Regions from separate parts of the Pseudomonas sihuiensis genome, predicted to be linked through region 1. Evidence: riboswitches for the same ligand, from Rfam matches in the RefSeq annotation. Region 1 holds a riboswitch; each other region holds the start of a gene.
What was found. Region 1 has a riboswitch for cobalamin ahead of BLT86_RS15320 (TonB-dependent receptor domain-containing protein). Riboswitches for the same ligand answer to the same signal wherever they lie in the genome.

Region 1 (7,451 bases):
CTACGCCGGGCGTTTCCACTACATCCTGTATTTCCAGCAACCGGGCGTGGCCGAGGCCGAGCTGGACGAAGACATCGGCCGCAGCCTGCGCCTGCTGCTCGGCGGCCTCGGCGATGCCCTGCTGGCAACGGACAAACCAGCCGATGCGCGACTGTTCGATGGCATGCCGGATGACCTGCCACTGCCGCCCTGGTGCAACGAGGCGATGTTCGCCCACTACCTGCGCACCTTCGAGCGCCACGGCTTTCGCGGCGCGCTGAACTGGTACCGCAACTTCGAGCGCAACTGGCAACGCACCGAGGCCCTGGCCGAGCTTCAGGTGGAGCAGCCAACGCTATTCCTGCTCGGCGAGCATGATCCGGTGGGCCGCTTCGAGGCGCCGACGCTGAAACGCATGGGCGACAAGGTGCCGCACCTGGAACGCCATGACCTGCCCGGCGCCGGCCATTGGCTGCAGGCCGAATGCGGCGAGCGGGTCAACGCCCTGCTGCTGGATTTTCTCGCACGAAACTACCGGTAACGCCGATGTGGTCAGCAGATTGGGCTGTTTTCCCGGCATCAGGTAAACTGCCGCATCTTTTACACCTATAACGATTCGCCTGATGCCGACCACTTTCCACGAGATCCCCCGCGAGCGCCCGTTGACGCCGCTGCTCGACAGCGCCAACACGCCCGACGAACTGCGCCGCCTGGCCGAAGCGGACCTGGAAACCCTCGCTGACGAACTGCGCCAATACCTGCTCTACAGCGTTGGCCAGAGCGGCGGGCACTTCGGTGCCGGGCTCGGCGTGATCGAGCTGACCATCGCCCTGCACTACGTCTTCGACACCCCCGATGACCGCCTGGTGTGGGACGTCGGCCATCAGGCCTACCCGCACAAGATCCTCACCGGCCGGCGCGAGCGCATGGGCACGCTGCGCCAGAAAGACGGCCTGGCCGCCTTCCCGCGGCGCAGCGAGAGCGAGTACGACACCTTCGGCGTCGGCCACTCCAGCACCAGCATCAGCGCGGCCCTTGGCATGGCCATCGCCGCCCGCCTGAAGGGCGAGAAGCGCAAGAGCGTGGCAGTGATCGGTGACGGCGCACTGACCGCCGGCATGGCCTTCGAAGCGCTCAACCACGCCACCGACGTCGGCGCCAACATGCTGGTGATCCTCAACGACAACGACATGTCGATCTCCAAGAATGTCGGCGGCCTGTCCAACTACCTGGCCAAGATCATCTCCAGCCGCACCTACGCCAGCATGCGCGAGGGCAGCAAGAAGATCCTCTCGCGCCTGCCCGGCGCCTGGGAAATCGCGCGCAAGGTCGAGGAACACGCCAAGGGCATGCTGGTACCCGGCACCCTGTTCGAGGAACTGGGCTGGAACTACGTCGGCCCCATCGACGGCCACGACCTGCCGACCCTGCTGGCTACATTACGCAATATGCGCGACCTCGACGGCCCGCAGTTCCTGCATGTGGTGACCAAGAAGGGCAAGGGCTTCGCCCCGGCCGAGGCCGATCCCATCGGCTACCACGCCATCACCAAGCTGGAACCGGTGACCCCGGTCGCCGCGCCGCTCTCTAGCCCGAAGCGGCCAAGCGGCCCGAAATACTCCAACGTGTTCGGTCAGTGGCTGTGCGACATGGCCGCAGCCGATAACCGCCTGGTCGGCATCACCCCGGCGATGAAGGAAGGCTCCGACCTAGTGGATTTCAGCGAGCGCTTCCCCGAGCGCTACTTCGACGTCGCCATTGCCGAGCAGCACGCCGTGACCCTGGCCGCTGGCATGGCCTGCGAAGGTGCCAAGCCGGTGGTGGCGATCTACTCCACCTTCCTTCAGCGCGCCTATGACCAGTTGATCCACGACGTCGCCGTGCAGCACCTCGACGTGCTGTTCGCCATCGACCGCGCCGGCCTGGTTGGCGAAGACGGCCCGACTCACGCGGGCAGCTTCGACCTGTCCTACCTGCGCTGCATCCCCGGCATGCTGGTGATGACGCCGAGCGACGAGAACGAGCTGCGCCGCATGCTCACCACCGGCCACCTGTTCGACGGCCCGGCGGCGGTGCGCTATCCGCGCGGCACCGGCCCCAACGCGCCGCTCGATGCCGGCCTGGAGCCGCTGGAGATCGGCAAGGCAGTGGTGCGCCGCCAAGGCAAGGGCGTCGCCCTGCTGGCCTTCGGCGTGCAACTGGCCGAAGCCCTGCGCGTCGGTGAAACGCTGGACGCCACGGTGGTCGACATGCGCTTCGTCAAACCGCTGGACGAAGCCCTGCTGCGCGAACTGGCAGGCAGCCACGAGCTGCTGGTGACCATCGAAGAAAACAGCATCATGGGCGGCGCCGGTAGCGCGGTCAGCGAATTCTTCGCCGCCGAGAACATCCAGCTGCCGATGCTGCACCTGGGCCTGCCGGACTACTACGTCGAGCACGCCAAGCCGAGCCAGATGCTCGCCGAGTGCGGCCTCGACGAAGCAGGGATCGAACGCGCGGTACGTGAGCGTCTGAGTTTGCTGCAGGCCTGAGCATGAAGCCCGCTCATCGCTATATGAGCGGCGCTTGCTTGTGATTCATATGCGCGCGCACTAAGGTGCGCGCCATTCATGTTCCGCCAGGGTGCGCTGCGCAAGCGGCGTTAAACGGGAAGCCGGTGCGCTCGTCATGAGCAATCCCGGCGCTGCCCCCGCAACGGTAATCGACTGCACGCTCTGAGCGTGCGCCGCGTTCAACAGCCACTGGGCCCTGCCTGGGAAGGCGGACGCGGGTCGAGAGCCCGGAGACCGGCCCAGGCGGTGCGACTGGTGTTGCGGAGGGCAGCACGGTCAAGCGCTGCCCTGCCTGCGCTTGCACCTGCCCTCCTTGACCGTCTGCCGACCGTTGAGGAAAGATAATGAAACTGTCTCGTCTGGCTCTGGCCATCGCCGTCATGCCAGGTCTCTCGCTGGCCGCCGAGCCCTACGTGGCCGAGCCGCTGGTCGTCACCTCCGGACGCCTGGCCGAACCGCAAGCACAGGCTACCGCTGCCACCACGGTGTTCGAGCGGGACGACATCGAGCGCCTGCAGGTCAGCAGCGTTACCGAGCTACTGGAGCGCGTGCCCGGCCTCAGCGTCGTCCGCACTGGTGGTGCCGGCAGCCAGACGGGCGTGTTCCTGCGCGGCACCAGCACGGCGCAGACCCTGGTCCTGGTCGACGGCCAACGTATCGCGGCAGCCTCAAGCGGCACCAGCAGCCTGGAGTTTCTCGCCCCCGAGCAGATCGAGCGTATCGAAGTGGTGCGTGGCGCGCGTTCGGCGCTGTATGGCTCCGACGCCATTGGCGGGGTGATTCAGATCTTCACCCGCCAAGGCCATGGCCAAGGCCTCAAGCCTTACGCGCGTCTGGCGGCTGGCAGCGATAGCACTTACCAGCGCAGTCTCGGCCTCTCCGGCGGCAACGAGCGCACACGCTTTCACCTGGGAGCGGCCCTGGACGAGACAGCCGGCATCGACGCCACCCGAGACGCTTTCGGCGCCAATGGCGACGATGACGCCTACCGCAACCGCTCGCTCAGCCTGAATCTCTCGCACCGCCTCACTGACGACCTGCAAGTTGGTTTCAGTGCGCTCGATCAACGCGGTCAGGTGGAGTATGACTTCACAGGAATGCAGCCAACTACGGACTTTCAGCTCAGCAGCCTTTCCGGGTTCATCGACGGCCGCCTTAACGAGCGCTGGAGCAGCCGCCTGGAAATGGGTCACAGTAAAGACCAGCGCGACACGGGTGATGACTCGCCGCTGGCGTCAATCGATTCATTCTTTACCTACACCACCTATCGCGACTCGGCGAGCTGGGTAAATACCCTGACCCTCACCGACCACCAGCAAATTCTGGCTGGCGCCGACTGGTACGAGGATCGCCTGCACAGCAGCGCAGACTTCGCGGAGGATTCACGCTGGAACCGCGCAGCTTTCGTCCAACACCGCTACAGCGGCGATACATTCTCGACCGAGCTGGGACTGCGCCACGACGATAACCAGCAGTTCGGCAGCGAGAACACCTGGAACGCGGCGCTGACCCTGCCCCTGAACAGTGCCAACGACCTGATCCTGTCGTACAGCGAAGGTCTCAGAGCGCCAACTTTCAATGACCTCTATTATCCGCCTTACTGTGACCCCACCTTTGGCTGCTCAGAAAGTGCAAATCCGAACCTGAAACCGGAAAAATCGAAAAACTATGAGCTGCAATGGCGCAGCCGTTACAGCGAAACAGGATCGTTGCAGGCTTCCGTGTATCGAACTGATATCGAGGACGCCATCGTCCTGGACGAGAACTTCATTCCACAGAACGTCCAGACAGCCCGGATCAATGGCTTCGAAGCCGCCGTGCAGCAGGAGTTGTTCGGCTGGCAAGGCAATCTCGCGCTGGCCCTGATCGACCCGCGTGACCGCGATAGCGGCCATACCCTGCTGCGCCGGGCCAAACGCACGCTGAGCTTGGACCTCGACCGCCGCTTTGGCGATGTCTCACTCGGCGCTGGCTGGCGTGCAGTCAGTGGTCGCTACGACGACGCCGACAACGAGATCGAGATGAGCGGTTATGGCCTGCTCAGCTTCCGCGCTGCCTGGCAGGCCATGCCAGAGCTTGGCCTGAGCCTAAAGCTGGATAACCTGCTGGACAAGGATTACGCAGAAACGACTTACAGCACACCCAATGGCCGTTTCGGCTATAACAGCGCCGGGCGTACCGTGCTGTTCGCCGTCACCTGGACGCCACACCTCTGACCTTGGTGCGCACGGCGCACCCTACCACCGCTGTAGGGTGCGCCGTGCGTACCGCCTGAAGGGCTACCGCGCACCCGCCATCCGCTCACATAACTGCTCGATGGCACCCAGCATCTGCCGGCTGGGCCGTTCAAGGCCCTTGTCCGGCACTGCCCAGACCTGCTCCAGGCGCACCGCATGCAACTGCGGCCAGGCCTGCCAGGCGCTCAGCTCGGCATTGCTGCCACCGAGAATCACATCGGGATCACGCGCCAGTACCGCCTCGACGCTGATCTGCGGCGCCGGCTGCGGCAGGTCCTCGAACAGATTGCGCGCGCCACACACCTGCAGGGCATCGCCGATCAGTTGTTCGCCACCGATGGTGTAAAGCGGCTGGTACCAGATCTGATAGAACACCGTCAGGGGCTGCTCCCGCTGGTAGCGCTGGCGCAGCGCGTGCAGCTCGGCGCGAAACTCGGCCGCCAGCCGCTCGCCCTGCTCCATCCGGCCCACTCGCTCACCAATCCGCTCGAAGGCATCGCCGAGCTGCTCGAGGCGCTGCGGCTCGACGATCAGCAGGTCAATGCCGAAACGCTGCAACTGCGCTTGTTGCGCCGGCGGCACACTGCCAGGCGCGATGAGGATCAGATCCGGCGCCAGCTGCAACAGGCGCTCGAATTCCAGCTGGCCATAACGACCGACTGTGGGGAGATGCGCCAGCGCGGCGGGACGCTCATCACCTTCGAGCACGCCGACCAGCAGGTCGGCGGCATCCAGATCGAGCATGATTTCACTGAGCGATGGGGCCAGGCTGATCACCCGCTCGGCGGCTGTCAGCGGCAACGCCAGCAGGCAAAGCGCGAGCAGCAGCGTGCGCATCAACCCAACTGGCGAGGTATGCGGTAGAGGCTGTGTAGCACGATGGACGACAGCGCCAGCAGTACCAACGGGATCGCCTCGAGGCCAGCAAGGACTGCCAACGCGGCGATCCACGCAGGCAGCGCAGCGCCAAGCAGGGCGCGCAGACGCACACGATCCAACTCCAGCCAGGCGGCCGGCTCATCGTCGCTGTCGAGAGCCTTTTCGGTCGCGATCAGGGCGCGTTTGTAAGCGGAGAACAACGGCAGGCTGACGAACATCGAAGCCAGGCCGGCAATGAACATCGGCATGCTCATGACCGTGTGCCCGCCACCGCCGAACAGCAGGTTGAACATGAACAAGGGCGCCAGCGCCACGCCCAGTTGACGCCACCAGGCCAGCGCAAGACGCCGCTTTACCTGGCCTCGGGTCACAGGCGCTCCTCGGTCTCACCCTGATGCTGGTTGCCCAGCATATGACCGAGTTTGCCGGCCTTGGTGGCGAGGTAGCGCTTGTTGTAGGGGTTGTGTGCAATCTGCAACGGCACACGGTGATCCACGGCGATGCCCATGTCGCCCAGCGCCTTGACCTTGCGCGGGTTATTGGTCATCAGCTTGAGGCTGTCGATGCCCAGATGCTCGAGCATCGGCAGGCAGATGGCGTAGTCACGCTGGTCAGCACCGAAACCCAGGCGCTCGTTGGCTTCCACGGTATCGGCGCCACCGTCCTGCAGCTCATAGGCGCGGATCTTGTTCAGCAGACCAATGCCCCGGCCCTCCTGACGCAGATACAGCAGCACGCCGCGACCTTCGTTGGCGATGGCCTGCAGCGCAGCCTGCAGTTGGGCACCACAGTCGCAACGCAGGCTGAACAGCGCGTCGCCGGTCAGGCATTCGGAGTGCAGACGCCCCAGCACCGGTGCACCGTCGGCGACGTTGCCGAAAGTCAGGGCGACATGTTCCTTGCCGGTAGCCTCATCGAGAAAACCGTGCATGGTGAACACACCGAAGGGCGTGGGCAGTTGGGAGGCGGCGACGAACACGACGGACACCGGAACAACTCCAATCAGGCAGAAAGGCAGGGATTGTACCACCAGCTTCAGGCTTGCAGAGCGTAGGGCGGACTCAGGAGCGAAGCGAACAGTCCGCCGGGCCATGCCCAGTTCGGCACCACGACGTACCAGCGGAACTCCAGCTCCAACGGCGTACTGCTTCGCGAGTACGCCCTACACGCTGCTCGCGAAGCTTCTGTGCTGCCCATGTTCGCGAGCAGAGTTCGCTCCTACAGAAAGCAGGCTCTGTCATCAGTGCTTCGACTCCAGCACTAGCATCCCCTGCTCCTCGCGCCAGCCAACCCGCCCGAGGAAGCTCATGCCCAGCAGCGCCTCATGCGGCGCGCCACCTTCGAGCACCACAGCTTCGACGCCGAGCACCTCGAGATCACCGACCTTGACCCGGTCGAGCATCACTCGCCAGCCACGCGCCACGCCGCTGGCGGTGTTGACCTGTAACGGCCGCCCACTGACTCGATAATCGATACCCAGGCGTCGGGCATGGGCGTCGTTGAGCGCCACCGAGGTGGCGCCGGTATCCACCAGAAACTGCACCGTCTGGCCGTTGACCGAACCGGCCACCCAGTAATGTCCGCCAATGCCCTTGGCGATGCTCAGGCGCTTCCTTACCGGCTCGGCAAAACCGGCACTGTATTCACGACTCAGTGGATAGGCGCGCTCGACTCCCTCGACACGCAGCACCGCGCCCTGCTTGTCGACGCTGACTACCTCTACCCCGCCCGGACCGCTCTGGCCGACCCGCACCAGCTTGCGCTGGCCATCGACATTGAGCACCGCCGCACCGGGAAACAGGCC
Region 2 (7,451 bases), 810 kb from region 1:
GCGCTGGCCTTGCGCCCCTGCCATAACCACTGCGCCTCACGACCACCGGCCTTTAGCACGGCCAGCCGCGCACGCTGGCGATAGGCGCTGTCGAACAGCTCGGCGAGCACGCCCTTGGCCCGGCTCAGTGCACCATGGCGACGGGTGGAAGCGGAGGCATCGACCAACACCAGCCACAGCTCCTCGGCCTGCTGGCTGCGCGGGCGCAGCACCAACTGTTCTCGGCGTTGCGGTCGACCCTGGCGCAGCGTCGCGGCCCAGTCGATTCGTCCGCCCGCACCGCTACGCGCAGCACCACGCAGGCCGCCGCCGAGTCGTCCGGGCCGGTTGCGGGCATCCGCGCCTGTGGCTGTGCGCGGGCGGATGCTCAGGACTTTTTTGGCCAACGCGGCGGCACGCGCCGTTCGCCCATGGCCTGCGGCTGCGCCGGCAGCTCGCCCCACTGGCCCTCGCCCTGGCTCTGTTCCTGCGCCTGCTGCGGCGCCTGGCTCTGCTCGGGCGGTGTGGCAGCCGGCGGTTGTTGCTGGCGACGGCGATGGCGCAGAACGAAGTCCTCCACCGCCTCGATATCCACAGGCTCGATGCCCGCCGCGCCACGCCAGGCCGCATGAGCACGGGCGGCGCGCAGCCAGACCAGATCGGCGCGCAGACCGTCGACGCCGGCAGCGAAGCAGCGCTGGCTGATCTCACCCAGGGCGGCGTCATCTAGCGGGATATCGGCCAGGCGCTGGCGGGCGTTCTGGCAACGCATCGCCAGGGCATCCTGCTCATCCTGCCAGCGTTGCAGAAAAGCGGCGGGGTCGGCATCGAAGGCCAGACGGCGACGGACGATCTCGGCGCGCTCAGCCGGCTGCGGCTGGCCATCGAGCGCCAGGTTGAGGCCGAAGCGGTCGAGCAGTTGCGGGCGCAGTTCGCCCTCTTCGATGTTCATGGTGCCGATCAGCACGAAGCGCGCGGCGTGGCGATGGGAGATGCCGTCGCGCTCGACGTGGTTGACCCCGCTGGCGGCAGCATCGAGCAGCAGATCGACCAGATGATCGGGCAGCAGGTTGACCTCATCCACATACAAAACGCCGCCATCGGCACGGGCCAGCAGGCCTGGGGAAAACTGCGCGCGGCCCTCGCCGAGGGCCGCGTCCAGATCCAGGGTGCCAACGATGCGCTCCTCGCTCGCCCCCAGCGGCAGGGTGACGAAGCGGCCACCGTCGAGCAGATCGGCCAGGCTACGGGCCAGGGTGGACTTGGCCATACCGCGCGGGCCCTCGATCAGCACGCCGCCGATGGCCGGATCGATGGCCGCCAGGCACAGCGCCAGCTTCAGCGAATCGGCGCCGACCACGGCGGCGAGGGGGAAGTGATGTTCGGTCATGGCTCTGGCCTGTGGATAAACATGGTTCCGACGGTAGCCCGGATAAAATCCGGGAATGGCGGTGCGGGCAATTGGCGATTGCAGCGGATCAGAGGGATTCCTCCCCTCTCCCATTTATGGGAGAGGGGCCGGGGGAGAGGGTTTATCCAGCGACACCGAGCGACCTGAACCACCCTCTCCCCAGCCCTCTCCCGCAAGCGGGAGAGGGAGCACAACCCCCCCGCACTCAAGCGCTTCATGACTCCTCACTATCGAGCAGCAGGTTTTCCAGCGCTTCGCGATACTCGCCGGGATTCTCCCACAGGCCGCGCTGCTGGGCTTCCAGCAGGCGTTCGAGGATATCGTTGAGCGCCCCCGGGTTGTGCTGCTGAATAAAATCGCGGGTGTCCTTGTCGAGCAGGTAGGCATCGGTGAGCAGCGCGTACTGGTGGTCATCGACCAGCTCGCTGGTGGCGTCGAAGGCGAACAGGTAGTCGATGGTCGCGGCCAGTTCGAAGGCGCCCTTGTAGCCGTGGCGCTTCATGCCCGCGATCCACTTGGGATTGGCCGCGCGGGCGCGCACCACACGGTTAAGTTCTTCCTTGAGGGTGCGAATGCGTGGCGTATCCGGCTGACTGTTGTCGCCGAAGTAGCTGGCCACCTTGAGCCCGCGCAGGGTTTCCACCGCCGCCAGCATGCCGCCCTGGAACTGGTAGTAGTCGTTGGAATCTAGGATGTCGTGCTCGCGGTTGTCCTGGTTGTGCAGCACCGCCTGCATCTGTTCCAGGCGTTCGACGAAGCGCTGCCGCGCGGGTGCGCCCTCGGCGCCGCTGCCGTAGGCGTAGCCGCCCCAGTTCAGATACACCTCGGCGAGATCGGCGCGGCTCTGCCACAAGCGCTCCTCGATGGCGTTCTGCACACCGGCACCATAGGCCCCCGGCTTGGCACCGAACACCCGCCAGCCGGCCTGGCGCCGCGCTTCGGCTTCATCCAGGCCGCTGTCCTCGAGCGCCAGCGACTCGCGCCAGACCCGCGCCGACAGCGGGTTCATGTCTTCCGGTTCGTCCAGCTCGATCACCGCCTGCACGGCCTCGTCGAACAGGCGGATCAGGTTGCTGAAGGCATCGCGGAAGAAGCCCGAGACGCGCAGGGTGACATCCACCCGGGGGCGGCCCAACTGCTCCAGCGGCAGCACCTCGAAACGCTCGACGCGCTGGCTGCCCGGCTGCCATACCGGGCGCACGCCCATCAGCGCAAGCGCCTGGGCGATATCGTCGCCGCCGGTACGCATGGTCGCCGTGCCCCATACCGACAGGCCGAGCTGGCGCAGATGGTCGCCCTCGTCCTGCAGATGGCGCTCCAGCAGGCGATCCGCTGCCTGCACGCCGAGGCGCCAGGCCGTGGGCGTGGGCAGGTGGCGCACGTCGACAGTGAAGAAGTTGCGCCCGGTGGGCAGCACGTCCAGACGCCCGCGACTGGGCGCGCCGCTCGGCCCGGCAGGCACGAAACGCCCCTCCAGCGCGGCCAGCAGGCCGCCCATCTCGGCGTCGCCGCAGGCATCCAGCAGCGGCGCGATATGCTCGGCCAGGCCATCGAGAATCAGCGCCACCTCGGCGCCAAAGGCTTCGCTGCGCTCCCCTGCCAGGCGCTGTTCGATCAGCCTCAGCGCCAGCAGCTCCAGGCGCTCGCGGGTATCGCCGACGGTACGCCACAGGCTGTTATCCACAGCCAGCAGTGCCTGTGGACGCAGTCCCTCCCAGGGCTGGCCCATATCGCAATCCAGCGGATCGAGACCCAGCTCCAGCCCGCGCGCCAGCGCGCGCAGCAGGCTGGCATTGGCGCCCTGGCCATCGCCACGGGGGATGCGCAGCAAGGCCAGCAGGGTGTCGCGGCGCAGCTGGCCAGTCGGCGACTCACCGAACACGTGCAGGCCATCGCGGATCTGCGATTCCTTGAGGTCGCACAGGTAGGCATCGAGCTGCGGCAGCCAGCTGTCAGCATCGTCGTTGAGTTGCAGGCCCAGCTCGCGGTCGAGGCTGGCCTCGCGCACCTTGGCCAGGATCTCGCCACGCAGCTCCACCGCGCGGCGCTGGTCGAGCTGGCTGGCGTCGTAGTACTCATCGGCCAGGCGCTCCAGATCGCGCAGCGGGCCGTAGCTTTCGGCACGGGTCAAAGGCGGCATGAGGTGGTCGATGATCACCGCCTGGGTGCGGCGCTTGGCCTGCGCGCCCTCGCCCGGATCGTTGACGATAAAGGGATAGATATTCGGCAGCGGGCCGATCAGCGCCTGCGGCCAGCAGCCCTCGGACAGGCCGACGCTCTTGCCCGGCAGCCATTCCAGATTGCCGTGCTTGCCGACGTGAATCAGCGCATCGGCGGCGAAGGCCGTGCGCAGCCAGGCGTAGAAGGCGATATAGCCGTGCGGCGGCACCAGATCGGGGTCGTGATACACCGCCGCGGGGTCGAGCTGATAGCCGCGAGCAGGCTGGATACCAACGAAGGTCAGGCCGAAGCGCAGGCCGGCCACCATCATCCGCCCGCTGCGGAACATGGGATCGCTCTGCGGCTCGCCCCAGCGCTCGCGCACCTCCTGCTGGTTGGCCGGCGGCAGGCTGTGGAAAAACCTCAGGTAGTCGTCCAGCGCCAGGCTTTGCGCACAGGGCCGCGTATCCAGACCATCCAGATCGTTGGTAACGCCACCGAGCAGGCTGTGGACAAGTGCGGTGCCGCTATCGGGCAGGTTATCCACTGGATAGCCTTGCGCCTGCAGCGCGCGGAGGATATTCAACGCGGCGGCGGGCGTATCCAGGCCAACGCCATTGCCGATACGGCCATCGCGGGTCGGGTAGTTGGCAAGAATCAGCGCGATTCGCTTCTGATCGTTGCTTTTAAGCGCCAACTGACACCATTTACGCGCCAGTTCAGCGACGAAGGCCATACCCGATTCGTGTGCCTGATAGCACACCACATCGCTCTGGCTGCGCTCGCTGCGCCAGGCCAGGCCCTTGAAGCTGATGGCAGTGCCGATCAGCCGGCCATCCAGCTCGGGCAACACCACGTGCATGGCCAGGTCGCGCGAGCCCAGGCCCTGGGCGCTGGCCTGCCACTGCGCCTGGTTGTCCAGCGAGCAGATGGCCTGCAGCACCGGGATGTCGCGGCGGAACACCCGCGCCTGCGGCGCCTCGGGGTTGGACAGGGCAAAGCCGGTGGTATTGATGATCAGCGCGGCGCTCGTTTCGTCCAGCCAGTCCTGCACCTGATCCAGGCAGGCCGGCTCCTTCAGGCTGGCCACCGCAATCGGCAGCGGGTTAAGGCCCTGGCCGAACAGGTGCTGGCAGAAGGTATCGACGAAGGCGGTGTTCGCCGACTGCACATGGTTGCGGTAGAACAGCAGCGCCGCTACAGGCGCGTCCGGCTGCCAGTGCGCACGCCAGTCGGCCAGCGTGGCCGGACTGTGCTGCGGGTGATAGAGGCAGACACGCGGCAGCGCTTGCGGCTCCTGCCAGGCCTCGTCACGCCCCAGCCAGCGGCTGCCGATGCAGCGGAACAGCTGGCGCGCGTTATCCAGCCCGCCCTGGCGCAGGTACTGCCAAAGGCGCTGGCTGTCTTCTTCGCTAACGTTGCCAAGGGCACTCAGCTCCGGGTCAGGCTTGTCGTCGCCGGGCACCATGATCACCGTGGCGCCGCGCGCGCCCAGCTCCACCAGGCGTTCGACACCGTAGCGCCAGTAACTCACCCCGCCATGCACCGAGATCAGGATGACCTTGGCGTGCTGCAGCACCTGCTCGACGTAGAAGTCCACCGAGGCGTTGTTGCTCAGTTGCGCCGGGCTGGCCAGGCGCAGGCTGGGGTAGTCCTCCGGCAGTTGCCGGGCGGCTTCAGCCAGCAGGGCGAGGTGCGAATCACCCGTGCACAGGATCACCAGCTCGGCAGGCGTCTGGCCAAGGTCGGCAATGCTGTCGGCCGGCAGTTGGGTGCCAGGCTGGGTACGCAGGAGATGCATGTTCGCTCCGAGGAAGGCGCGAATCGTGGGAGGGGCTTTAGCCGCGACTATCCGCGAATTGGATCGCGGCTAAAGCCCCTCCCACAATCACTCAGGCCAGCGCTGCTTGCAGCTCGGCTTCTATAGCCGCGCGGTCGAGCTGCTGGCCGATCACTACCAGGCGGCTCACTCGCGGCTCGTCGGCTTGCCAGGCGCGGTCGAAGTGGCGATCGAAACGCTGACCGACACCTTGCACCAGCAGACGCATCGGCTTGCCAGGGATGGCAGCGAAACCTTTCACCCGCAGGATGCCGTACTTGGCCACCGCATCCTTCAGTGCGGCCAGCAGACGCGCCTCCTCGGCTTCCGGTAGTTCCACGTGGAACGAGTCGAATTCCTCGTGATCGTGGTCTTCGTCTTCATCATCGTGATGGGTGCGGCGGCTGTCGATATGCAGCTCGGTTTCGCTGTTCAGGCCCAGCAGCACATCCAGCGGCAGCTCGCCGCCGTGCGCCTCGATCACCTTGACTGCCGGCGGCAGCTCCTCGGCCACCTCGGCGCGCACCGCGGCCAGCGCCTCGGCGTCGAGCAAATCGGCCTTGTTGAGGATCACCAGGTCGGCGCTGGCCAACTGGTCGGCGAACAGCTCGTGCAGCGGCGATTCATGATCGAGGTTGGGGTCGAGCTTGCGCTGCTCGTCCACCTGATCCGGGAAGGCGGCGAAGGTGCCGGCGAGCACCGCCGGGCTGTCGACCACGGTAATCACCGCATCGACGGTGCAGGCGTTGCGGATTTCCGGCCAGTTGAAGGCCTGCACCAGCGGCTTGGGCAGCGCCAGGCCGCTGGTCTCGATAAGGATATGGTCAAGGTCGCCACGGCGCGCCACCAGCTCACGCATCACCGGGAAGAACTCTTCCTGCACGGTGCAGCACAGGCAGCCGTTGGCCAGCTCGAAGACGCGGCCGTTCGCCTCTTCCTCACTGCAGCCGATGGAGCACTGCTTGAGGATCTCGCCATCGATACCCAGCTCGCCGAACTCGTTGACGATCACCGCGATACGGCGTCCTTCGGCATGGGCCAGCAGGTGCCGCAGCAAGGTGGTTTTGCCGGCACCGAGAAAACCGGTGACGATAGTGACAGGCAGTTTGGCAAGGGTTTTCATGGAAGGCCCCGTGGCGTCGGTAAGTTCGGCGGACGGGTACGCGCAGGCGGGCACGCAGGTGCGTGCTGGCCCCGTCGGATCACCCCGTCCGAGCAAATGGCTGGTCAGTCGAGGCAGGTCTCCTGGCTCACGGTCTGCGCATTGCGCGCCCTTCACCTTCCCGCCTGACGGCAGTGGTGTACGAAGGGTTTAAGACCGTTCACAGTTGCGGGGGCAGCCAGGGCATCGACCCTGTTCCCTCTTAGCTCCCCGGCGCCGTACCGGGAAGAACCTCGAAAGCGAGAAGGCTACGCAGGCCGCGGCGGCCGGTCAATCGCGGTTGACCGGTGGGATGCGCCATGTTGAGCTACGCCGCTGCACAGCACGAGCGCCCTTGATGATGCCTAGCCCCTTGAATCCCAGCCCTGACGCCTCGCCCATGGTGGTGGCTGGGCTTGGTTGCAGGCGCGACTGCCCCCAGCAAGACCTGCTCGCCCTGCTCATCCACAGCCTGGCCCAGCATGAGTTGACTGTGGATAACCTCGTTGGACTGGCCAGCATCGCCCACAAACGCGACGAGCCGGGGCTGCATCAACTGGCAATCCACTTGAATCTGGAGCTGACGTTCTTCCCCCCCGAAGCACTCACCCTCTACCAGCCGGAAAATGCCGACAGTGCCCTCATCCGATCCGTAACAGGCAGCCCCGCTGTGGCTGAACCCTGCGCCCTGGCTCTGGCCACGCAACTGGGCAAGGCAGCTCGCCTGCTGGGCGAGAAAACCCGCACAGCCAACGCCACCTGTGCGTTGGCAGGACTTCAATAGTTTGAGCATACAGCCTTGGATTACTTCGAAAGCGTTATTAAGACTTTGCTTGAAGGTGAAGGGTATTGGGTTCGACAGTCGTTCAAGGTCAACCTGACCAAGGAAGAAAAAAGGCAGGTGGGTAAACATTCCATTCCACGCCCGGAAATCGACCTTC
Region 3 (7,451 bases), 2.6 Mb from region 1:
CCGTTCTCCAGCACCGATTCGGTGCCGGCACGGGCCACCCCGGTTGCGTCCAGCTCGGCGGTATTGCGGCTGACCATCCAGCCGACGCGCTCACGCGCCAGGGCCAGGTCACCCAGGCGCAGCGCGCGGGCCACCGGCTGCGCGTGCTCGTACAAGCTGCGCAGGCCAAGGGCGAAGTACAGGGCGAAGATCTCCACCGCCCAGCCAAGCGAGGTCAGGTGCACCAACAGCCAGGTAAGCAGGGTCAGCGGCAGCACCGCCAGGCACCAGGCCGATACGCCATGGCTGCGCCAGCCGCCACCGGCCGGGTTGAAGCGCTGCTCCAGGCGCCCCGCCAGGCGGCCGAAGGCCACCAGCGGATGCGCGCGCCTGGGCTCGCCCAGCACGGCGTCCAGCGCCACGCCGACGCAGGTGATCAGCGCCAGGCTCATCGTTCACTCACCAGATGATCCCCATCGATTCTCGAACAACAATTCCGATAGCGGTCGGGGCGTGGCCCAACCCTCCTCCACCAGCATCGGCTTTTCGTAAAAGGCCTGAACCGGCCCCAGGCACAGCAGCGCTACCGGCTTGCTACCGGCCGGCATGCCCAACAATGCGGCCAGCGCCTCGGGGTCGAACAACGATACCCAACCGAGCCCGAGCCCTTCGGCACGCGCAGCCAGCCACAGATTCTGAATGGCGCAGGCCACCGAGGCCATATCCATTTCCGGCAAGGTGCGTCGTCCAAAGACATGTGCGTCGCGTCCCTCCATCAGCGCCACCGCCAGTAGCTCGGCGCAGTCGCGAATACCCTCGACCTTCAGCCGCATGAACTCGTCACTGCGCTCGCCGAGGGCCTCGGCAGTGCGCACCCGCTCGGCCTCCACCAGCTCATGAATGGACTCACGCAGTTGCGGGTCACTGACGCGCACAAAGCGCCAAGGCTGCATCAGGCCAACGCTCGGCGCGTGGTGGGCGGCTTCGAGCAGCCGCGCCAGGACCTCGGCTGGCACCTCGCCGCCGCTGAAATGACGCATATCGCGGCGCTCGGCGATGGCGCGATACACCGCCGCGCGCTCTTCAGGGCTGAAGGCATGCTCGCTCATGGACGTAACAGCGCGGCGGCCGCCTCCGGGTTGGACGGCAGGTAAAAGTGGATATAGCTGGCGGTGAGTCGTCCCAAACGATACACCGCCTCGGCTACCGGCTTGCCGTTCGGGCAGCGACCGAGCGCCAGAGGCTGCAAGGGACTTTCCAGCCGCGAGTGATGGTAACTGTGGCCACGTAGCTCGCCTTCGGGCAGCGTCACCTGCTGCAACGCCAGGGCGGTCAGCCGTGGCTGCAAGGCGGCGCTGCCCGCCAGCAGGCCGAGCATGCGCCCGCTGGCGCCTTGCTTGTCGCGCAGTTCATCAAGCAGATAGAGCATGCCGCCACATTCGGCGAGCAAGGGTTTGCCGGCCTGGTGATGAGCACGAATCGCCGCGGCCATGGGCTGGTTGCCTTCCAGCTCGGCCAGGTACAGCTCCGGATACCCGCCAGGCAGATAAAGGCTGTCCACCTGCGGCAGCTCGCGATCAGCGAGCGGTGAGAAGTAATGCAGCTCAGCGCCGAGCGCCTGCAACAGATCGAGATTGGCCTGATAGAGAAAGGCGAACGCCGCATCGCGCGCCACGCCGATGCGTACGCCAGCCAACAGCGGCGCCAGTTCATCGAACTGCGGCGCGGCGAAGCTCACCGCAGGCGGCAGGTCGACGTTGGCGCTGGCCGCCAGGGCATCGGCGGCGGCGTCCAGACGTGCATCCAGATCGGCCAACTCACCGGCCTGCACCAGCCCCAGATGGCGGCTGGGCAACTCCACCGCGGCGCTACGCGGCAACGCGCCAAACCAGCGAATGCTCGCTGGCAGCGCATCGCGCAGAATCTCGCCGTGGCGCGTGCTGGCGACACGGTTGCCGAGCACGCCGGCAAAGGGTAAGTCCGGCTGGAAGGTGGCAAGCCCGTGGGCCAGGGCGCCGAAGGTCTGCGCCATGGCCGCACCGTCGATCACGCCCAGCACCGGCACGCCAAAGTGGCGCGCCAGGTCGGCCGCCGACGGCTTGCCGTCAAACAGGCCCATGACCCCTTCGATCAGGATCAGGTCCGCCTCGCCGGCGGCCTGCCATAGCAGGCGACGGCTTTCCGCCTCGCCGACCATGGCCAGATCGAGCTGGTACACCGGCGCGCCACTGGCACGCGCATGGATCATCGGATCGAGAAAGTCCGGGCCGCACTTGAACACCCGCACCCGCCGCCCCTGACGCGTATGCAGGCGCGCCAGCGCGGCGGTTACAGTGGTCTTGCCTTGACCGGAAGCCGGTGCGGCAATCAATAGTGCCGGACAGTGACGTGTGGTCATCAGAATTCGATGCCCTTCTGTGCTTTTACCCCAGACTTGAATGCGTGCTTGACCAGGCTCATTTCGGTGACGGTGTCAGCCGCCTCAAGCATGCCTGGCAACGCGCCACGGCCGGTCACCACCACATGCTGCAGCAGCGGCCGGGCCTCGATATCAGCCAGCACCGTGTCCAGTTCGAGGTAGCCATGCTTGAGGGCGATGTTCAATTCGTCCAGCACCACCAGGCCGACCGACTCATCGCTGAGCAGATGCCGGGCGACCGCCCAGGCTTCCTGCGCCTTGGCGATATCACGTTGGCGATCCTGGGTTTCCCAGGTGAAACCTTCACCCATCACGTGATAGCTGACTTCCTCGGGAAAACGGCGGAAGAAGGTTTCTTCACCGGTGCTGGCCGCACCCTTGATGAACTGCACCACGCCGACCTTGATGCCATGGCCAAGGGCGCGCGCGACCATGCCGAAGGCGCTGCTGCTCTTGCCCTTGCCATTGCCGCTGTGCACCAGCAACAGGCCGTATTGGTCCTGGGCCTGGGCGATCTTTTCGTCGATCAGGGCTTTCTTGCGTTGCATGCGCGCCTTGTGACGGGCGTCGCGTTCGGCGGTCTCACTCATGCTGTGCTCCTGCACGTCAGGCACCCGCGCCGCCTGTTCATCGAACAGTACGAACGGCAATGAGGAAGAAGATCGCGATGATCCGCACGCACTCATCCAGGCGCCAATGGCTGGTCAGGCGAGCGGAAGACGAAAAAACACGAACGCCCCGGTAGAACCGGAGCGTTGGCCGGACAACGCCCTCCGCGATGCCGTGAAACTGCGACAGGCCGGTCTCCGGGCTTGTGAGCGAACCATGGGTTCGACGCCGCGCCTTCCCGTGCATAGCACAGTGGCTTTGAGCAGCGTTTGACTCACCTACCGTTGCGGGGGCAGCGCCGGCATTCGAACCGGCTTCCCTGTTTCACCCCTTGGCCGCCATTCACGGCAACGCGGGGCACCTGAAGCAAGGCGCGCAGGGTAGAGGCTGGCAGCCCTGCCCGTCAACGCCACTCAGTGCCTGGGCATGAACCCGGGCGGCTTGCTCGCCAACCAGTCGACGAACGTTCGCAAACGCTCGTCGCTCAGCAGTGCCTCGCGGCTGTTGTAGGTCAGCGCCAGCTCCTTTTCACTGAAAAGCCGATGAATCTGGTTATGGCAGGCGCGGCAGACCCACAGCGTGGCGGTGATACGTTCATGACGGGGGTAGCGCTTCTGCACATAAGCCTTGTCGTGCAGCGCCTTGGGAATCAGGTGATGACGGGTCAATGCGACGGGGCGTGCACACAGTTCGCAGACCTCAGGCTGAGGCGGCAGGCGAATGGGATCGACCATGGACAGTAATTCAGGGATTACGCGCGAGCTCTGGCGTGATGACCCGCTTGGCATCGAGATAGACGCCCTGCCAGTAACCGCTGGTGAGGCTGTCCAGGCGCACGGTGCCGCCGGTAGAGGGGGCATGAACGAAGCGGCCGTCACCGACATAGATCCCGGCATGACTGACGGCGCGGCCACCATTGGTGGCAAAGAACACCAGATCACCACTTTGCAGGGCGTCACGACGAACATCTGGCGTACGCATCGCACTCAGCTCACGAGTAGAACGCGGCAGGCTGATGCCAGCGGCATCACGGTAGACATAGCCGATCAGGCCACTGCAGTCGAAACCGCCATCCGGTGTATTACCACCGTAGCGATAGGGTGTTCCAACCAGGCCAAGCGCGCGAAACAGCACATCTTCGGCACCGCCCTGATAGGACGAAGAAGCAATTGGCGGCGTGTAGGCAGGCTGAGGAGAAGGGGCGCGACTGCTACAGGCACTCAGTAGCAGAACAAGAGAAATTACAGCGACACGGGTCGTGACGGGCATAAGCGAGGCGATCCTGAGCCTGAATGCGCCCTACTCTGCCCGAGACACGACGAACGGCGCAACCCTGGGGTTACGCCGTGAAACATCAGGGATGACGCCTGGCTGCGACTTGATCGTCCACTGGCGCCAGCGCCAGTACGCGCTTGGCTTGCAGGTAGCTGCGATTCCAGTAACTGTCATCCAGGCTATCGATGCGCACACCACCGCTGCGGCTGCTGCTGGAGTGGATGAACTGATCATCACCCAGGTAGATGCCGGCATGACTGACGCGACCACGACCACGATCATTGAACAGGATCAGATCACCCGGTTCCAGATCGGCGCGCGCCACCTTCGGCGCATCGAGGTTGATCAGCTCACGCGTGGAACGCGGCAGTTCCAGGCCGACTTCCTCGCGGAACAGGTAGCCGATAAAACCGCTGCAATCGAAACCAGTCTGTACCGAGCTACCGCCGTAGCGATAACGGGTACCGATCAGCGAACGCCCGAGATCGAGCAGGCTGTCGGCCAGTTGCGGCATTTCATAGGGTTGATCGTCGATCAGCGCGTTGATCTCATCATCGGCAGGTTCATCCTGCTCGATCATCAGGCGAGTCACAGGTTCGACTGCTGCATCGCTGATCGGTTGCTGCGGTTGCGTCTGCGGCGCATGGCCGGCACAGGCAGCGAGAAAGACTGTGAGTGCAATAGGCACGAGGGGTGCGAAGCGTTTTAGCATGGGCACGACCGTGTCGAGTGAATTTAACAAGTCCGCGACTATGCCCTCTATAACGCTCATTTGCAAATTCTATCGACAGAATTGTGACTCAGTGGTCTCGCCATTTCATCTAAAGCGCCCAACCATCTGCATGGTCGGGCGGCTCGGAAACCTAGCCGAGAATCTCGCTGAGCGGAATGAAACGCAACATATCACCCTCGGCCAGCGTACTGCCTTCCATGACCTCGGCTAGCCCTTCAGCCCAGGCGGCGCTGCGCAAAACGCCGGAACTCTGATTGGCATAGGGCACCACGCGCCCATGCTCCAGACGCGCGCGCAGGTACTCACGGCGCATACCCGGCTTAGCCCAGGTAAAACCTGCCGGCACCGCGAAGCCCAGTGGTTCGACCCGCTGCACCCCAAGACGACGCAACATGTAAGGACGCGCCAGCAGTCCGAAGGTGACCAGTGTCGAGGCCGGATTGCCCGGCAAACCTATTACCGGAACGCCCTGATAGTGGCCGAAGGTCAGCGGTTTACCTGGCTTGATCGCCAATTTCCACAGCGCCAGTTCGCCCGCCTCGCGCAGGGCTATGCCGAGAAAATCCGCCTCCCCCACCGAAACACCACCCGTGGAGAGGATCAGATCGACCTCGCCCAAGGCTCCCAACGCTTCGCGGGTGCGCTGCAGGTCATCGGGCAATATGCCCGCATCGACCACGCTGCAGCCCAGCCGCTGCAACCAGGCAATCAGCAGACGGCGATTGCTGTTGTAGATCTGCCCCGGCCCAAGCGCCTGCCCCGGCTCGACCAGCTCATCACCGGTGGACAGCACGGCAACGCGCAGGCGCCGACGCACCGACAGCCGTGCGGCGCCAAGAGAGGCTGCCAGCCCCAGCTCGATTGGCCCCAGGCGGGTACCGGCCGGCAGCACGCAGTCGCCGCTGCGGGTTTCCTGACCTTGAGCCCGTACGTTCTGCCCGACTTTCAGCGGCTCGCGGAAATGCACGCGCCCTGCCTCATCCAGCTCAACGTTTTCCTGCATCTCGACGGTGTCGGCACCTTCCGGTAGCGGCGCACCAGTGAAGATGCGCGCGCAGGTTCCGGGCTCCAGCGGTGTGGGCGCGGTGCCCGCCTGAATGCGCTGGCTAATCGGCAACGCCTGGCCATTGCAATCGGCCAGGCGCAGGGCGTAACCGTCCATGGCGCTGTTGGCCCAGGGCGGCAGATCCAGCGCTGCGATCAGCGGCTCGGCCAGCACACGACCATCAGCCTCGGCCAGCACGACCGGCTCGACCTGCTCGATTGGCGCCGCATCCGCCAGAGCCAGCAGGCGCTCCAGCGCCGCCTCCATGGGCAGCAGACCGGGATGATCGCAACCACTCATCCGCGTGTCTCGCAGGCGCCCACCTGTTTCAGATGCGGCACGAAGTTGCAGGGACGATGCCGTGCATCCAGTTGCTCGCCGAGAATGCCATCCCAGGCGGTACGACAGGCATTGGTCGAACCCGGCAGGCAGCACACCAGGGTGCCGTTGGCCAGACCGGCCAGCGCACGCGACTGGATGGTGGACGTGCCGATATCGGCCACGGAGATCTGCCGGAACAGCTCACCGAAACCATCGACCTGCTTGTCCAGCAGGCAGGCGACCGCTTCCGGCGTGCTGTCACGCCCGGTGAAACCGGTACCGCCGGTGATCACCACCACCTGCACCTGATCCTCGGCAATCCAGGTCGCCACCTGGGCGCGGATCTTGTAGAGGTCATCCTTTAGCAGAACGCGAGCGGCCAGTTGGTGCCCGGCGGCGGTCAGACGGTCGACCAGCAGTTGACCCGAGGTATCGGTCTCCAGCGTGCGCGTGTCGCTGACGGTCAGCACGGCAATGTTCAGCGGCACGAAAACCGCGTCGGCCTTATGGTTCATGGCAGGCATCCAATTGGGAGAGAATGGGCGCTGTTATATCACACAGCCTGCCTCCGGAGACTGCACACATGCCCGCATCCAACGCCCGCCCCACCTGCTCGGTGCTACTACTTTCCGGTGGCCGAGGCCTGCGTATGGGCGGCCGCGACAAAGGCCTGCTGGAGTGGCGCGGTCGGCCACTGATCGCGTGGTTGCATGATCTGACCAGACCGTTGAGCGACGACCTGATCATCTCCTGCAACCGCAACACGGAGCACTATGCACGCTACGCCGACCAACTGGTCGCAGATCAGGATCAGGACTTTCAGGGGCCACTGGCGGGTATCCGCGCCGGCATGGCCGCGGCACGCCACGAGCAAATGCTGGTTCTGCCCTGTGACGCCCCCCTGGTGGACCGTGCGCTGATCGAGTCACTGCTTGCCCACGCGGGGAGCCGGCCGGTGGTGATTCGCCAGGGCAACTACTGGCAGCCACTGTTCTGCCTGTTGCCTACGGGGCTCAGAGACGATCTGGAACACGCCTGGCAATCCGGTGAACGCAGCCCGCAGCGCTGGT
Region 4 (7,451 bases), 790 kb from region 1:
GGCGTCCGCCAGGCACTCCACCGCCAGCAGGTTGAGGTCGGCGCCGCGCGGAAGGTTCCAACTCGCGGCCAGGCCATCGAGACGGCGCTCGTCGGGGCCGCCAAGGTGCTCCAGCAGGGTCAGGCGGCTGGCGCCGAAACCGCGCGCGCGCAGCGCTTCGGCAACCTGCGCGGGGGTGTCGCCATCGGCGCTCAACACCAGCAGGCGCATGCCGGGAAACAGCCGGCCGTTGAGCGTGGCCAGCGGCCGCCCGACCAAGGAGACCACTTCCATCTCCTGCAGCGGCCAGCCCAGGCGCGCCGACGCCAGCGACACCGAGGACGGCGCAGGCAAAACCTGCAACTCGTCGGCCGGCACCTGCCGCGCCAAGCTGGCGCCGACGCCGTAGAACATCGGGTCGCCACTGGCCAGCACGCACACGGCCTCGCCGCGTCGGGCCAGCAACGGCTGCAGATCGAACGGGCTGGGCCAGGTTTCCCGCTCGCCGCTGATGCACGGCGGCAGCAGCGCCAGCTGGCGCGGCGCGCCGACGACGCGCGTGGCCGCCAGCAGAGCACGGCGCGCGGCCTTGCCCAGGCCGGGATAGCCGTCTTCGCCGATGCCGACCAGGGTCAACCAGGGTTTCATCCAATGTCCTCGCACAGGCCCGACGGACCGCCTGTCCGCGCTCGGGGCAAAGCGGGCATAATAGCGCCTTCGTCGGTGCCCTTGAGTCGATACGACTCAGTAAAGGGCCTAAGGAAACTCTGAAATAGTCGTTATTCCCGCGCAGGCGGGAATCCAGAATCTCAGTACTACCTGGGCTCCCGCCTTCGCGGGAGTGACGGTAAATGGCCATTTCAGAGTTTCCCCAAGAGGGAACACGGTAAAACCGTGGCTGCCCCCGCAACTGTAAACAGCGAGTCCAACGCAATCGGCCACTGGAAACAGGCCGCTGAAAAACGTAAGCGAGGCAGGCAAGACAAGGCAAAAACGACCGAAAAAACGCAGTTTACGTGTTGTAAATGAGCATTTTGAGGCCGTTTTTAACGCCGTATTGCCAACGCAGATAGTTTTTCAACGGCCTGTACCGGGAAGGCGCAGCGGATCAAGACCTGTCAGCCAGGAGACCTGCCGACGAACGCTGGTCGCGAGTGCCAACATCGGGCGGGGTGTACCGATGCCATGGAGTCCCCTATGGGATTTCGCTGGTTCGGTCGCCGCGTCGTTATCCACAGGTGACCGCTTGCCCACATCCGTCCGCCCTTCCGCCTGCCCCGGCCTGCTGCGCATCGTGCCTGCGCTGGACGGTGGCATCTGCCGCATCAAGCTGCCTGGCGGCGTGCTGCGCAGCACCCAGGCGCGGGCGATTGCCGAGGCAGCGCGGCAGCATGCCAGTGGCGTGCTGGAGCTTACCAACCGCAGCAACCTGCAAATTCGTGGCGTGCTCCCCGGCCAGGAAGCGCCGCTGATCGATGCCCTCCTCGGTGCCGGCCTCGGCCCGCGAGTGGCCGCCGCCGACGACGTGCGCAACCTGATGCTCAGCCCTGCCGCCGGCCTCGACCCGCAAGCGAGGCTGGACGTACGCCCGCTGGCTGGCCAGTTGCTCGACCTGTTGCAGGACACCCCGGCACTACATGCCCTTTCACCCAAGTTCGCCCTGCAACTGGACGGCGGCGAAGCCCTGGCCATGCGCGAACACCCACACGATCTATGGCTGGTCGCCGAGAACGAGCAGCACCTGCTGCTGGGCCTGGCCGGCTGCCCTGCCGAGACGCCGCTGGCGCGCATCGAAGCGACACACGGCGTAGAGCTGGTGCGCCAACTCCTGCTGCTGTTCCTCGAACTGGCGACTCCCGAGCAATCGCGCATGCGCCAGTTGCTGCAACAGATCCCAGCCGACGAACTGCTGCAACGTCTGCAAGCACGTCTGGATTTTCCCTTGCAACCGGTGCCTGTAAATTGGCAGCAGAGCGCTCCGCTCGACCACGTCCCGGCTGGTATTTATCCACAGGCGCAGAGCGGCCTGTGTATGGTCGCTGCTGGCGCCCAACTAGGCCGGCTGCACGCCGAGCAACTGTTGACGCTGGCCCAACTGAGCGAGCACCACGGCGATGGAAATTTACGCCTGACGCCCTGGCAGGGCGTGCTGCTGGGCAATGTGCCGGAAGCCGCCAGCGGTGAGCTGCTGGCGGCGCTAGGCGAGCTCGGCCTGCTGACGCATATCGACGAACCGCTGCTCGGCCTGGTCGCCTGCACCGGCGCGGCGGCCTGCGAGCGCGGCCTGGCCGATAGCAAACACCACGCCCTGCACCTGGCGGAGCTGCTGCGCGAAAGCGGCGCCCGCCCGCAGGTGCATCTCAGCGCCTGCCCGCGCAGTTGCGCCAGCGCCCGCGTGCTGCCCTATACCCTGCTGGCCAGCACGCCCGATCACTACCAGCTCTACCAACGCACACCCGAGGCGCCCGGTTTCGGCCGTCTGCTGGCGCCAGCCATGACCATCGACGAAGCCGGCGCCTGGTTCGCCCGCCAACACCCCGCAGGAACCCCCGATGCTTGATTACATCCGCGACGGCCAGGAAATCTACCGCCGCTCCTTCGCCACCATCCGCGCCGAGGCCAACCTCGATGGCATCCCCGCCGACCTGGAAAAACTCGCCGTGCGGGTGATCCATGCCTGCGGCATGGTCGATGTGGTGGAGGACCTGCGCTTCTCCCCCGGTGCTGGCGCCGCTGGCCGCGCCGCCCTGCTAGCCGGCGCGCCGATCCTCTGCGATGCGCGCATGGTCGCCGAGGGCATCACCCGCCCGCGCCTGCCGGCGAACAACCAGGTGATCTGCACCCTGCACGACGCCGGCGTACCGGAGCTGGCCCGCGAGTTGGGCAACACCCGCTCGGCGGTGGCTCTGGAACACTGGCGTGAACATCTGGAAGGCAGCGTGGTGGTGATCGGCAACGCGCCCACTGCGCTGTTCTACCTGCTGGAAATGCTCGACGCCGGCGCGCCGAAACCGGCGCTGATCATCGGCATGCCGGTGGGCTTTATCGGCGCGGCAGAATCGAAAGATGCGCTGGCCGCAGACAGCCGTGGCGTGCCCTACGTGATCGTCCGTGGTCGCCGCGGCGGCAGCGCCATGGCAGTGGCGGCAGTCAACGCCCTCGCCTCGGAGGTGGAATGATGGCCGGTCGTCTACTCGGTCTCGGCGTCGGCCCCGGCGACCCCGAGCTACTTACCCTCAAGGCGCTGCGCCTGCTCAAAAGCGCGCCGGTGGTGGCCTACTTCGTGGCTAAGGCCAAGCACAATGCCGGCCATGGCGGCAATGCCTTCGGCATCATCGAAGAGCACCTGGACGCCGCCCAACAGCGCCTACCGCTGGTCTACCCGGTGACCACCGAGAAGCTCGCCCCGCCGCTGTCCTACGAGGATGTGATCGCCGACTTCTACGACACCTGCGCGCAGCAGATCGCCCAATTACTGGACGCCGGCCAGGACGTGGCGGTGATCTGCGAAGGCGACCCGTTCTTCTACGGCTCCTACATGTACCTGCACGACCGCCTGGCCGACCGCTACAAGGTGGAGGTGGTGCCCGGCGTCTGCTCCATGCTCGGCTGCGCCTCGGTGCTGGGCACGCCGCTGGTCTACCGCAACCAGAGCTTGAGCGTGCTCTCTGGCGTGCTGCCGGAAGACGAGCTGGAACAGCGCCTGCGCGACGCCGAAGCGGCGGTTGTGATGAAGCTCGGGCGCAACTTCGACAAGGTGCGCCGCGTGCTGCGCAAGCTCGGCCTGGACGACCGCGCCCATTACGTCGAACGCGCGACCATGGTTAGCCAGAAGATCGTGCCGCTGGACGAGGTAGAGCCCATGGATTCGCCGTACTTTTCCATGATTCTGGTGCCTGGGCAGAAATGGCGGGGGTAATGCCGTAGGGCGGGTGCAACCCGCCTGCAGCGAGCTGGCGGGTTGCACCCGCCCTACCCGTCTCAAGACCGTATACGGATGCACCCCGGGAAACCCATTCCCCGGATTGCAAGGATTTACCGCATGAACATCGTCATCCTCGGCGCCAGCGCGCTGGCCACTGCACAACGCCTCAAGTCACTTTATCCACAGGCCGTGATCCATGGCCTGCGCGGCCGTGCCGATGGCGCCGAACGTCACTACGACGACTTCGGCGAACACCTGCGCGCCCTGTATCGCGCCGGCCAGCCGCTGCTGGTGCTGTGCGCCGCCGGCATCGTCATCCGCAGCCTGGCCGCGCTGCTGGCGGAAAAAGGCGCCGAGCCGCCGGTACTGGCCCTGGCCGAAGACGGCAGCGCCGTGGTGCCGCTGCTCGGTGGCCTGGCCGGGGTCAACCGCCTGGCCCGCGAGATCGCCGCGCACCTGGGTGTGACGCCGGCCATCACCACCAGCGGCGAGCTGCGCTTCGGCACCTGTCTGCTGGAACCACCGGCCGGCTACGCGCTGGCCGACCTACAACAAGGCAAGCGCTTCGTCAGCGACCTGCTCGGCGGCGAAAGCGTGCGTATCGAAGGCGAGGCGCCCTGGCTGGAGGCGGCGCAGCTGCCGGTAGATAAGACCGCGTCGCGGGTTATCCATGTCACCGCCGAGCAACGTCCACCGAGGGCCGACGAACTGCTGATCCACCCGCGCAGCGCCGCCGCACTTATCGAACGCCCCGGCGCCGACCTACCGGCTCGCCTGCAGCAGGCGTATAGCGATGCCAACCTGGCGCCGCAAGCGCTGGCCGTTTTGCTCGCGGACAAAGACTGGATGGCCAATGCCGAGCTACACGCTGCTGCAGCCGAGTTGAACCTGCCACTGCGCTTTATTCACAGCACAGCCGAGCTGCCGCCCGAGCACCATGCCGGCGACGGCCTGCGCCTGCTGCTGGGCGAACAACCACTGGATATCGAACGCCTCGGCCAGCGCCGTGGCCGCCTCAGCGTGGTCGGCCTCGGCCCCGGCGCCGCCGAACATATGACGCCCGCCGTGCGCCGTGCCCTCGACGAAGCCGAAGACCTGCTCGGCTACGACACCTACGTGAAAATGGCCGGCCCGCTGCGCGCCGATCAATGCGTGCACCCCAGCGACAACCGCGAGGAGCTGCAGCGCGCCGCCCACGCCTTCGAACTGGCCGCCAGCGGTCGGCGGGTGGTGATGATCTCCTCGGGCGACCCCGGCGTGTTCGCCATGGCTGCCGCCGTGATGGAGGCGCTGGAAAGCCCGCAAAACGAAGCCTGGCACAGCGTCGAGCTGGAAGTGCTGCCGGGCGTCTCCGCCGCCCTGGCCACCGCCGCCAAGGCCGGCGCGCCGCTGGGTCACGACTTCTGCTTGATCTCACTATCTGACAACCTCAAGCCTTGGGCGGTGATCGAAAAACGCCTGCAGCATGCCGCCATCGCCGATCTGGCCATGGCCTTCTACAACCCGATCTCCAAGGCCCGGCCGTGGCAGCTCGGTCGCGCCCTGGAGCTGCTGCGCCAGCACCGCGAACCGCAGACCCTGGTGGTGCTCGGCCGCGACATTGGCCGCCCCGCCGAGTCCCTGCGCAACCTCACCCTAGGCGAGCTGAGCCCGGAGATGGTGGATATGCGCACCCTGGTGATCATCGGCTCCAGCCAGACCCGTCGCTTCCCCCGTGCCGATAGCGGCGAGTGGGTCTATACGCCGCGCTGGTATCCCGATCTGTAGGAGCCCGCTTGCGGGCGATCCAGCACCGTCGAACACATTGATCGCCGGCAAGCCGGCTCCTACGAAAAGCGCGTCTGCGCGCACCTTACAAACCTACGCGCCAAGTGCCGATATCCCAACCCGTAGGAGCCCGCTTGCGGGCGATCCAGCACCGTCGGACATACTGATCGCCGGCAAGCCGGCTCCTACGAAAAGCGCGTCTACGCACACCTTACAGACCCACGCACCAAGTGCCGGTATCCCAACCCGTAGGAGCCCGCTTGCGGGCGATCCAGCACCGTCGGACACCTTGATCGCCGGCAAGCCGGCTCCTACGAATGGCACGCCTGCACAAACCTTCTAGTCCTGTTCGCCGAACGCGGTAAGCTCAAGCGTTCACAGCACAAATGGGCAACAGGCGATGAACGCGCAATCTTGGGTCGACCTCAAGCAGGATGCCGATACCGGCATCGAGGTGATCCGTGCGCATTTCGAGGGCCACGCCTACGACCCGCACTGGCACGACAGCTACCTGATCGGCTTTACCGAGCAGGGCGTGCAGCAGTTCCACTGCCGACGCGCGCTGTTCAGCAGTGTGCCGGGACAAACCTTCTTCCTCGAACCTGGCGACATCCATGACGGCCATGCGCCGACACCGGGCGGCTTCACCTACTCCACCCTCTATCTCGAGCCGGTCTGGTTGGAACGCGCGTTGCCGGCGCTGTTCGAGCAGGCACCTGCCGACTGCCTGCCCGGCGTGCCGCGCACCCAGCCGGACGACCCCGGCCTGCTGCCCTGTATCGCCAATGCCCTGCAGGCGTTGAACGACAACGAGCCACGCATGGTGCGCGACGCGGCGCTGGATACGCTGCTGGAGCGCATCTCACGCAGCCTGCACTGGCGCCAGCGCCTGCCGGGCAGCCCGCAGATACCCCGCGTGGCCCTGCGTGCCCGCGACTACCTGCACGCACACTTTCACCAGAACATCGGCCTCGACGAACTGGCGCGAGTCTGCGGCGTCGACCGCTTCCGCCTCAGCCGTGCGTTCAAGGCAGCCTTCGGCATCGCTCCTCATGGTTACCTGATCCAGCTGCGCCTGGTGCGCGCACGTCGGCTGCTGGCCCTCGGCACGGCACCGGCGGATGTCGCCAGCGACCTGAGCTTCGCCGACCAGAGTCACCTGGGCCGCTGGTTTCGCCGCGCCAATGGCCTTACCCCAGGCGCCTACCGCAGCCTCTGCACAAAGCTTCAAGACCGCTGAATCAGCCAGCCGGACAATCGCGCCATACCCGATATGGAGCGATGCCCGATGCCCTTCACTGCTCAACGAGCGCGGTCATGAACCAGTGGCTGCCCTTCATCCTCTTCGCCTCGGTGGCGTCGATCACCCCCGGCCCGACCAACCTGCTGATCCTCGGCAGCGCCGCGCGCTTCGGCCTGTCCATCGCTCTGGCCATCGCCTTGGGCGCCAGCCTCGCTGCCAGTCTGATGCTGCTGGTGGTCGGCCTGGGCCTCGGTGAACTGCTGGCCCGCGCCCCGCTGTTGCAGACGGCGATGACCTGGGCCGGCGCCGCCTGGATCAGTTGGATGGCCTGCAAGCTGATGCGCGCCGAAGCTGCCGGCCTGGACGAGCGCGGCGTCGACCGGCGCCAGGGCTTCGCCCAGGGCGCCGGCCTGCAACTGATCAACCCCAAGACCTGGCTGATGAGCATCTCGGTCACGGCGATCTTCCTCGACGGCCAGGCCTCGTTCGGCGCGGTGGCGAGCTACGCGACGCTGTTCCTGCTGGTATCCACGCCCT

Region 2: it holds a riboswitch for cobalamin, as region 1 does, so the genes downstream of both, cobW (cobalamin biosynthesis protein CobW) here and BLT86_RS15320 (TonB-dependent receptor domain-containing protein) in region 1, are expected to answer to the same signal.
Region 3: it holds a riboswitch for cobalamin, as region 1 does, so the genes downstream of both, cobO (cob(I)yrinic acid a,c-diamide adenosyltransferase) here and BLT86_RS15320 (TonB-dependent receptor domain-containing protein) in region 1, are expected to answer to the same signal.
Region 4: it holds a riboswitch for cobalamin, as region 1 does, so the genes downstream of both, cobG (precorrin-3B synthase) here and BLT86_RS15320 (TonB-dependent receptor domain-containing protein) in region 1, are expected to answer to the same signal.

The regions. Positions count from the first base shown of each region.
Region 1 is NZ_LT629797.1:3,241,636-3,249,086, forward strand. It holds gene BLT86_RS15310 (alpha/beta fold hydrolase) at 1-520, shown strand, start outside; gene dxs (1-deoxy-D-xylulose-5-phosphate synthase) at 603-2,510, shown strand; cobalamin riboswitch at 2,583-2,788, shown strand; gene BLT86_RS15320 (TonB-dependent receptor domain-containing protein) at 2,876-4,747, shown strand; gene BLT86_RS15325 (cobalamin-binding protein) at 4,811-5,605, opposite strand; gene BLT86_RS15330 (MFS transporter) at 5,605-6,018, opposite strand; gene ribA (GTP cyclohydrolase II) at 6,015-6,635, opposite strand; gene BLT86_RS15340 (retropepsin-like aspartic protease family protein) at 6,888-7,451, opposite strand, start outside.
Region 2 is NZ_LT629797.1:4,055,042-4,062,492, forward strand. It holds gene BLT86_RS19060 (vWA domain-containing protein) at 1-386, opposite strand, end outside; gene BLT86_RS19065 (ATP-binding protein) at 368-1,369, opposite strand; gene cobN (cobaltochelatase subunit CobN) at 1,605-5,351, opposite strand; gene cobW (cobalamin biosynthesis protein CobW) at 5,443-6,492, opposite strand; cobalamin riboswitch at 6,588-6,782, opposite strand; gene BLT86_RS19080 (cobalamin biosynthesis protein) at 6,869-7,294, shown strand; gene BLT86_RS19085 (hypothetical protein) at 7,310-7,451, shown strand, end outside.
Region 3 is NZ_LT629797.1:623,906-631,356, reverse strand. It holds gene cbiB (adenosylcobinamide-phosphate synthase CbiB) at 1-431, opposite strand, end outside; gene bluB (5,6-dimethylbenzimidazole synthase) at 435-1,088, opposite strand; gene BLT86_RS03220 (cobyrinate a,c-diamide synthase) at 1,085-2,377, opposite strand; gene cobO (cob(I)yrinic acid a,c-diamide adenosyltransferase) at 2,377-2,988, opposite strand; cobalamin riboswitch at 3,179-3,387, opposite strand; gene BLT86_RS03210 (hypothetical protein) at 3,421-3,741, opposite strand; gene BLT86_RS03205 (NlpC/P60 family protein) at 3,752-4,276, opposite strand; gene BLT86_RS03200 (C40 family peptidase) at 4,362-4,994, opposite strand; gene BLT86_RS03195 (molybdopterin molybdotransferase MoeA) at 5,146-6,360, opposite strand; gene moaB (molybdenum cofactor biosynthesis protein B) at 6,357-6,896, opposite strand; gene mobA (molybdenum cofactor guanylyltransferase MobA) at 6,965-7,451, shown strand, end outside.
Region 4 is NZ_LT629797.1:4,033,122-4,040,572, forward strand. It holds gene cbiE (precorrin-6y C5,15-methyltransferase (decarboxylating) subunit CbiE) at 1-627, opposite strand, end outside; cobalamin riboswitch at 808-1,132, shown strand; gene cobG (precorrin-3B synthase) at 1,226-2,539, shown strand; gene BLT86_RS18965 (precorrin-8X methylmutase) at 2,532-3,158, shown strand; gene BLT86_RS18970 (precorrin-2 C(20)-methyltransferase) at 3,155-3,898, shown strand; gene cobJ (precorrin-3B C(17)-methyltransferase) at 4,022-5,671, shown strand; gene BLT86_RS18980 (AraC family transcriptional regulator) at 6,072-6,911, shown strand; gene BLT86_RS18985 (LysE family translocator) at 6,989-7,451, shown strand, end outside.